Regions from separate parts of the Paenibacillus sp. J31P190 genome, predicted to be linked through region 1. Evidence: predicted binding sites of a transcription regulator. Region 1 holds the regulator's gene; the other holds the start of a gene.
The links. Region 1 encodes Rex, which represses fermentation and respiration genes when NADH is low (regulators of the CRP and FNR family bind a similar motif). Its sites were predicted from a motif close to TTGTGAAATATTTCACAA; they were not measured.
Positions count from the first base shown of each region.

Region 2: the regulator Rex is predicted to act here: its motif matches at 1,475-1,492, upstream of AC58U0_RS13115 (nitrate/nitrite transporter).

Region 1 covers NZ_JCAUAS010000002.1:493,194-496,714, reverse strand. The annotation lists gene dinG (ATP-dependent DNA helicase DinG) at 1-1,559, shown strand, start outside; gene AC58U0_RS05695 (redox-sensing transcriptional repressor Rex) at 1,562-2,182, shown strand; gene AC58U0_RS05690 (inorganic phosphate transporter) at 2,224-3,225, opposite strand; gene AC58U0_RS05685 (DUF47 domain-containing protein) at 3,290-3,521, opposite strand, start outside.
Region 2 covers NZ_JCAUAS010000005.1:339,612-343,132, forward strand. The annotation lists gene AC58U0_RS13115 (nitrate/nitrite transporter) at 218-1,459, opposite strand; gene AC58U0_RS13120 (ANTAR domain-containing response regulator) at 1,921-2,571, shown strand; gene AC58U0_RS13125 (anthranilate phosphoribosyltransferase) at 2,568-3,521, shown strand, end outside.

The DNA of each region.
Region 1 (3,521 bases):
ATGCCAATACGGCCGATGTGATTATTACGAACCATTCCCTCCTCTTCACGGATATGAAGGCTGAGAACCGCCTTCTACCGTCTTACAAGCACCTTGTCATTGATGAGGCGCACCACTTTGAAGAAGTGGCCAGTAAGCATCTTGGAATTGAGCTGCATTCTTCCGCATTTTATCATTCGTTGCTATGGCTATATAAAGATAATCGCAGCGGCCAATTACCAATGCTGCGGTTTCGATTGCAGAAATCGGATGAGCAGCAGGAACGCGCGGCCGCTTGGAGTCAAACGATCGATGGGCTATTTCCCAAAATCGTGCAAATCAAAGAGGATTGGGATCGGCTTAGTGAAGCGCTCTATGAGCTGTTATCTTCTAGGAGCGATCCTTCGCAATCGGAAAACTCACAATACGTACTGCGGATGAAGCCTGAAACGCTTCCACCCGAGTGGCGAGAGCTTCTGATCATGGAAGACAATATTTATTTGAATGCGAATGATTTACTGCGCACGCTTGATAAATTGTTAAATGAAGTGAAGGACATGCAGGAAGTTTTTGGGGTCCAAGGTTTAGTCACTGATTTGAATGGCACGGTAAAGGAGCTGTATAACCATCGAGATGCCCTGCACTTTTTTATGAAAATGGCTGATGAGGGTTATGTGTATTGGATGGAAGCGGGTACCTATGCTAAATCGAAGTCACTGCAGCTCGTATCGGTGCCTACGGATGTAAGTGGCTTGCTGCAGCAGCATTTCTTTGAGACCAAAGACAGTATTATCCTGACCTCCGCGACGTTGTCTGTTAATAAATCTTTTCAATATTCAGCGGATCAATTAGGGTTAGTCATCCCTGAGGATGAAGAATCGGGCAAGCTGAAAACTGTTCAATTGCCATCTCCTTTTAATTATAGAGAACAGGCTCTCGTCGTCATTCCTCGGAACTTCCCAACAATCAAAGGTGCTGGTGATCCTGTTTTTATCAACGCACTTATTGAGTCGCTTAGCGATGTTGCGCGAATTACCAAAGGACGAATGTTGATTTTGTGCACTTCGAATCGTATGCTTAAGCAAATTTATGCCGGCATGAAGGATCTCTTGAAGCCACATGGGATCACCGTGCTCGGGCAGGGGGTAGACAGCGGTAATCGGAGTAAACTGACCCGGATGTTCCAAGATAACAAAATGTGCGTCCTACTGGGCACCAGCTCGTTCTGGGAGGGTGTCGATATTCCAGGAGATGCGCTAAGCTGTCTTGCTATTATAAGATTGCCGTTTCAACCGCCAAATCACCCTCTTGTTGAGGCTAAATGTGAAAATATTAAGAAGCGCAACGAAAATCCATTTATGAAATTTTCTGTGCCGCAGGCGGTCATTCGATTTAAGCAGGGCTTTGGCCGACTTGTTAGACGTGCAACCGATAAAGGCATCGTTATCATCTATGATACTCGTGTCATTGATACGTATTATGGCAAGCACTTCCTTTATTCATTGCCTGGTCCGAAGATTGAACATATGACGACCGAGCAAATGTTACCTAGGATTGAAGAGTGGATGGGGGAGGCATAGAGTTGAAAACACAAAAAATATCGGAAGCCGTCGTTCGAAGGCTGCCCATTTATTTACGCTTTCTGAATGAACTTGCAATGAAAAATGTATCGACGGTATCTTCGCAGGATTTGGGTCAAAAGCTCGATCTGAATCCGGCACAGATTCGTAAGGATTTGGCTTATTTCGGGGAATTTGGCAAAAAGGGAATTGGCTACGACATTGCTTACTTGATCGAGAAGATTAGACAGATCCTGAAGTTGGATCGACATATTCAAGTTGCTCTTGTTGGAGCGGGTAACCTAGGCCGTGCTTTATGCAATTATAATACTTACTTACGAAATGATATGAAGATTGTCGCTGTTTTTGATGCAATGCCAAGTAAGGCAGGGGAGTCGATTAACAATCTAATCGTTCAACCGATGCATGAGATGAAGAAGGTTTTATCCGAATTAGGCGTTCGTATCGGCATCATTACCGTTCCTGCGAACGAAGCTCAAAATGTAGCCAATCAATTCGTGGACTGCGGGATCGAAGCGATATTGAATTTTGCTCCGGTCATCATTAAAGTTCCTCCTGAGGTGCGTGTGCATCATGCGGATTTTACAACAGAATTGCAAAGTTTAGCTTATTATTTGGATTAGAAAAAGGCACGACCCAATTTACCTTGGGTCGTGCCTTTATTTTAGAAAATCAATCTGAACAATACGAAGTAGATCGAGAATGCGAGCGCGATGCTGATTGGAATTGTAATAACCCAAGTGATTAACATGCGGCCAACCGTGCCCCATTGAACTTCATGGAAACGCATGACACTGCCTGTCCCGATAATCGCGGAGGAAATAACATGCGTTGTGGACAATGGTTTACCCAAATGGGTAGAGAATTGAATAACGAGTGATGACGTCAAATCTGAGGCAAAGCCATTGATCGGCTCGATTTTAACAATCTTACCAGAAACGGTTTTAATAATTCGCCATCCACCGATGGATGTTCCAAGTCCCATGGCCAAAGCGGCAGCAATTTTCACCCACAGCGGCACTTCCAAGTCTGTTTGAACACCAGCTGCGACTAAACCAAACACGATAATGCCCATTGCTTTTTGTGCGTCGTTTCCACCATGGGAGTATGAAAGCAATCCCGCGGATAAAATTTGCAAGGTACGGAATACGCGATTTAGCTTCGATCTGGATGTATTCCCAGACCATAGAATGATGTACTTAATCAAGATCATAATTAAGTAACCTAGTCCGAAAGCAATAATGGGCGATAAAACCAAAATGATAATAATTTGAGTAAAACCACTCCAATTTACCGCATGAACCCCAGCGCCAGCGATAACAGCTCCAGCTAGAGAACCAAGGAGTGTATGCGAAGAAGAGGAAGGAATCGCCAGATACCAAGTCAACAGATTCCAAATGATAGCCGCAAGTAACGCAGCGATGACGATTTCAACGCCGTTTTCAATTTTGGCAGGATTGGCTATGCTTCCTCCAACGGTTTTGGCTACCTTAGAGGAAACCATGGCTCCGACGAAATTGAGTGTGGCTGCCATGGCGATGGCTACACGTGGACTTAAGGCACGTGTGGAGATCGAAGTTGCAATCGCATTAGCCGTATCGTGAAATCCATTAATAAAATCAAAAAGTAAGGCAAGTACAACGATAACGATTAAATAAGTTAACATGATTTCCTCCTAAGAGTTTTCCATTTGGAAAACTTTCTTCGTAGACATAGGACACGAGTGTGCCTTATGAATAGCGAAGTACAACGCTATCAAGGATATTGGCTACATCTTCACAAGCATCCGTTGTTTCTTCCAAACGCTCATAGATTTCTTTTAGTTTAAAATCTTCGTACGGGTCTTTACGTGTGATGAAAATTTGCCGAATCCCTTCACGCATCAAACGGTCTCCGTCATTCTCGAGGGAATTAATAGCAACCGTATGCTCGGGAATTTGCATATATTTTTTCTTAGCCAGA
Region 2 (3,521 bases), on a different contig from region 1:
ATTTTTCTTATCCACATCCGTTAAAAAAGGGCCATCCGGGAGCTCACGCTCCCAAATGACAAAATTGGGATATGGAGCTTGAGTAGTTCAATCTGAACTACCAAAGACGGTTAGTCGTAAACGTCTTTGCGCATGCAGCCTGGACTATCAAGCTGCATGCGCAAAAGCTTTTACTCTTGTGCCGCTGGCCATACGACCAGCGGCTTGAACTTATTACTTATGCATGCACACTATCCATAGAAGCAGGAGTTGCCTTCACTTTGCCGCCTTCGCCGATCCAAGTACGCTTCCATTGCCCTTGCACAATAGCGATCAACAAGAGACATGTAATCGCAATAGCACTTAAGATTAGGAAGCCTGGTGTAAAAGAACCTGTCGTTAGTTTCAAGTTACCTAGAATCTTGGGCAAGAAGTATCCGCCCAGACCGCCTGCTGCTCCAACGATTCCGGTCATAACGCCGATTTCAGCTTTGAAACGCTGCGGAACAAGTTGAAAAACGGATCCATTCCCCATACCGAAGGACATCATGGCGATGAAGAGCATAATCGTTGTTAAGGAAAGTGATGGCAGTGTGGAAATGCCAGCCATCATCAAAGCGACAACGCCGTACAAGACCATTAACATCCGAATGCCGCCAATTTTGTCTGCCAACCAGCCGCCTACTGGTCGGAAGAAACTGCCGCCGATTACACATAATGTTGTAAAATCAGCCGCTTTAACTGGAGAAAGGCCATATTGCGTATTAAAGAAGATGGTCAAGTAAGATGCCATTCCAACGAACCCGCCGAATGTCACGCTGTACAAAATACAGAACAACCAGGCATCTTTCTGTTTTAATACTTTTCCGTATTCCTTAATCGTTTTGGGCGCTGGTTTATTCGGGCTATCCTTTGCCAGGACACTAAAGATGATTAAGGTTAACACAATCGGAATCATCGCAATGCCGAAAACAACATGCCAATCTCCATAATGCTGCGCAATTCGGTTTGCAAATAAGGTAGCGAAGATCGTTCCACTGTTGCCTGCCCCTGCAATGCCCATCGCTAATCCTTGATACTGCGGCGGGTACCAGCTGCTGGCAAGTGGTAATGCTGCCGCAAAACTTGCTCCTGCGATACCCAGCATCAGAGCAACGAAGTACATATCACCCATCGTGTCTGCAAACTGCCATCCCCAGAACAAAGGTACTAAGGTTAAGGTTAATCCGATTTGTCCCGTAAGCTTAGGACCTATCTTATCTGTCAGAACACCCAGCACCAATCGAAGTACGGCTCCACCCAAGGTAGGCAATGCAACGAGATTCGCCTTTTCGGCAGCATTCAGATGAAAATCATTAGCGAGAATAACCGCTAGCGGCCCAAGAAGCACCCACACCATGAAGCTCATGTCAAAATATAAGAATGAACTGAACAATGACCCTTTGTGCCCCACTTGCATAAAACTTTTCCGATCAACCATGCATTCCCTCTCCTTTTGTGAGGCTTTTCGCCTTCTTTTTTTTCCTACCAGACGTGTTTGACTGTTCTTTGACAGAAAAGGCCGACAAACAACCCCCATCATGTACGGGATGCTTATCGGCCTCTTTGCCACTGCTGCCACTTCATCGTGAACAGCATGTTAGATGATTTTCAGTTAAAAGAACATAAATAGCCTATCCGGTTACGTATTTGTAAGGGGATAGGCGCCATTGCCTTCGTTAGTGGCACATCATTGTGCCGATTTCTAATTTGATTATAGTATGACATTTCCGTCGTGTCAATAAACATAACACAAAAAATTTTATGTGAGATTTCTAATACATATCGACAAATTTTAGATACATATGCTATAGTAATGCCGTATAATAAATCATTTTATCCACAAAACCTCACATGAAGTTGCCATCTGGTCTTAAGCTATCCACGATAGGAGGTATTCAAATGTTACAATCATTTATTCTGATCGACGAGTTTAAACAAACTCGCTCAGCTACCTCCTCTTCGTCGTCGACTACCAATATGAATGTTACGGATAATGAAAAGGAATCCTTGCCTGAAGCGATATTGAAGGATTTGGGATTTCGCATATATGTAGCATCTAATGTAAAAGAAATTTCATTTATGATTCCCAAGGTCGATGCCGTATTATTATCAGTAGGCCCTGATCAAGTAGAGCCATGGCGCTCTCGTGTGCTTGCTCATCGCAGCCTCCCCCTTTTCTGGTGGTGCGATGCCCGCACTTTTCCTTCTAATGAATGTAGAATGGACGCGGGTATTGATGGTTTGATCGGTTCTACGATGAGTCCTCTAGAAATTCACTGTGCGCTGCTCCTTGGTGTGAATCATTACTTCCAACGAACCGAATGGCATCAAGAGCGCGAACAGCTTCTCTCCAAACTGGAGGAGCGCAAATGGGTCGATCAGGCTAAGCGAATCTTATGTGAAATCAAGGGTATCTCCGAAGCAGAAGCTTATGATTTTTTACGCAAACAAGCCATGAATGAACGTAAACGTATGGTAGACGTCGCTACCTCCATCGTCAAGGTATATCAAATACTACAGGATCAGAACCAAGGAGGTCGCAAACGATGATATCTCTATTAAAAGAAGTAGGCCGCGGAAAGCGCGGAGCCAGAGATCTTACCTATGAAGAGGCTTCCCAAGCAGCAGAGCTCATCCTAACCGGAGCCGCTACACAAGCTCAAATGGGTGCTTTTCTCGTTGCTGAACGTATCAAAATGGAATCCCCCGATGAGTTGAAGGCTTTCATCGATGCCTTGCGCCAGCGTATCCATACCTATCCGGTACCCGGCAGCATGGATTGCGCCGGACCTTATGATGGACGCTCACGCACGTTCATCGCGACTTTACCGACCGCGTTCGTTCTCGCAGCCTGCGGACTTCCCACTACGCTGCACGGCAGTCCGAGCATGCCGCCCAAATGGGGCATCACGCTGTCCGATGTGCTAGCGGCACTTGATGTACCCGCGCTTGACGCATCACGTGAAGCGCTCATATCCGCTGCAGCGCGAACAGGCTTCTTGTTCGTACCAACGGAGAGCTGGTGTGCACCGCTCGGCGAGCTGCGCGAACTGCGCAAGGAACTCGGTCTTCGGACCGTGTTCAACACAGCAGAGAAACTGCTGCGCTTTACGGAAGCACCCTTCATGGCTATCGGTGTATTTCACGGCACTGTGTTCGAGAAAATTACCAATTTATTAATCGAACTGGGCGTCTCTCGCGGTATTGTTGTGCAGGGTATGGAAGGCTCCGAAGACCTCTCCGTTGACAAACGCACACGGACATACCTTATTCAAGAGGGCGCCAGTGAATTATTCATTGTTGATCCTGAGATTTATGAATTAATGGTCGAGGTGCCGGAGGTTGAATGGACCGCTCAACTGCAAGGAGAAACGGCTCTATCCGTTCTTCGCGGAGAAGCCGAGCTCCCCTACTTGAATATGGTTTTACTGAACAGTGCTGTGCGTCTGTGGGTTTCCCAAAAGGCCGGCTCCATTGAAGAAGGTATTTATTTGGCCCGA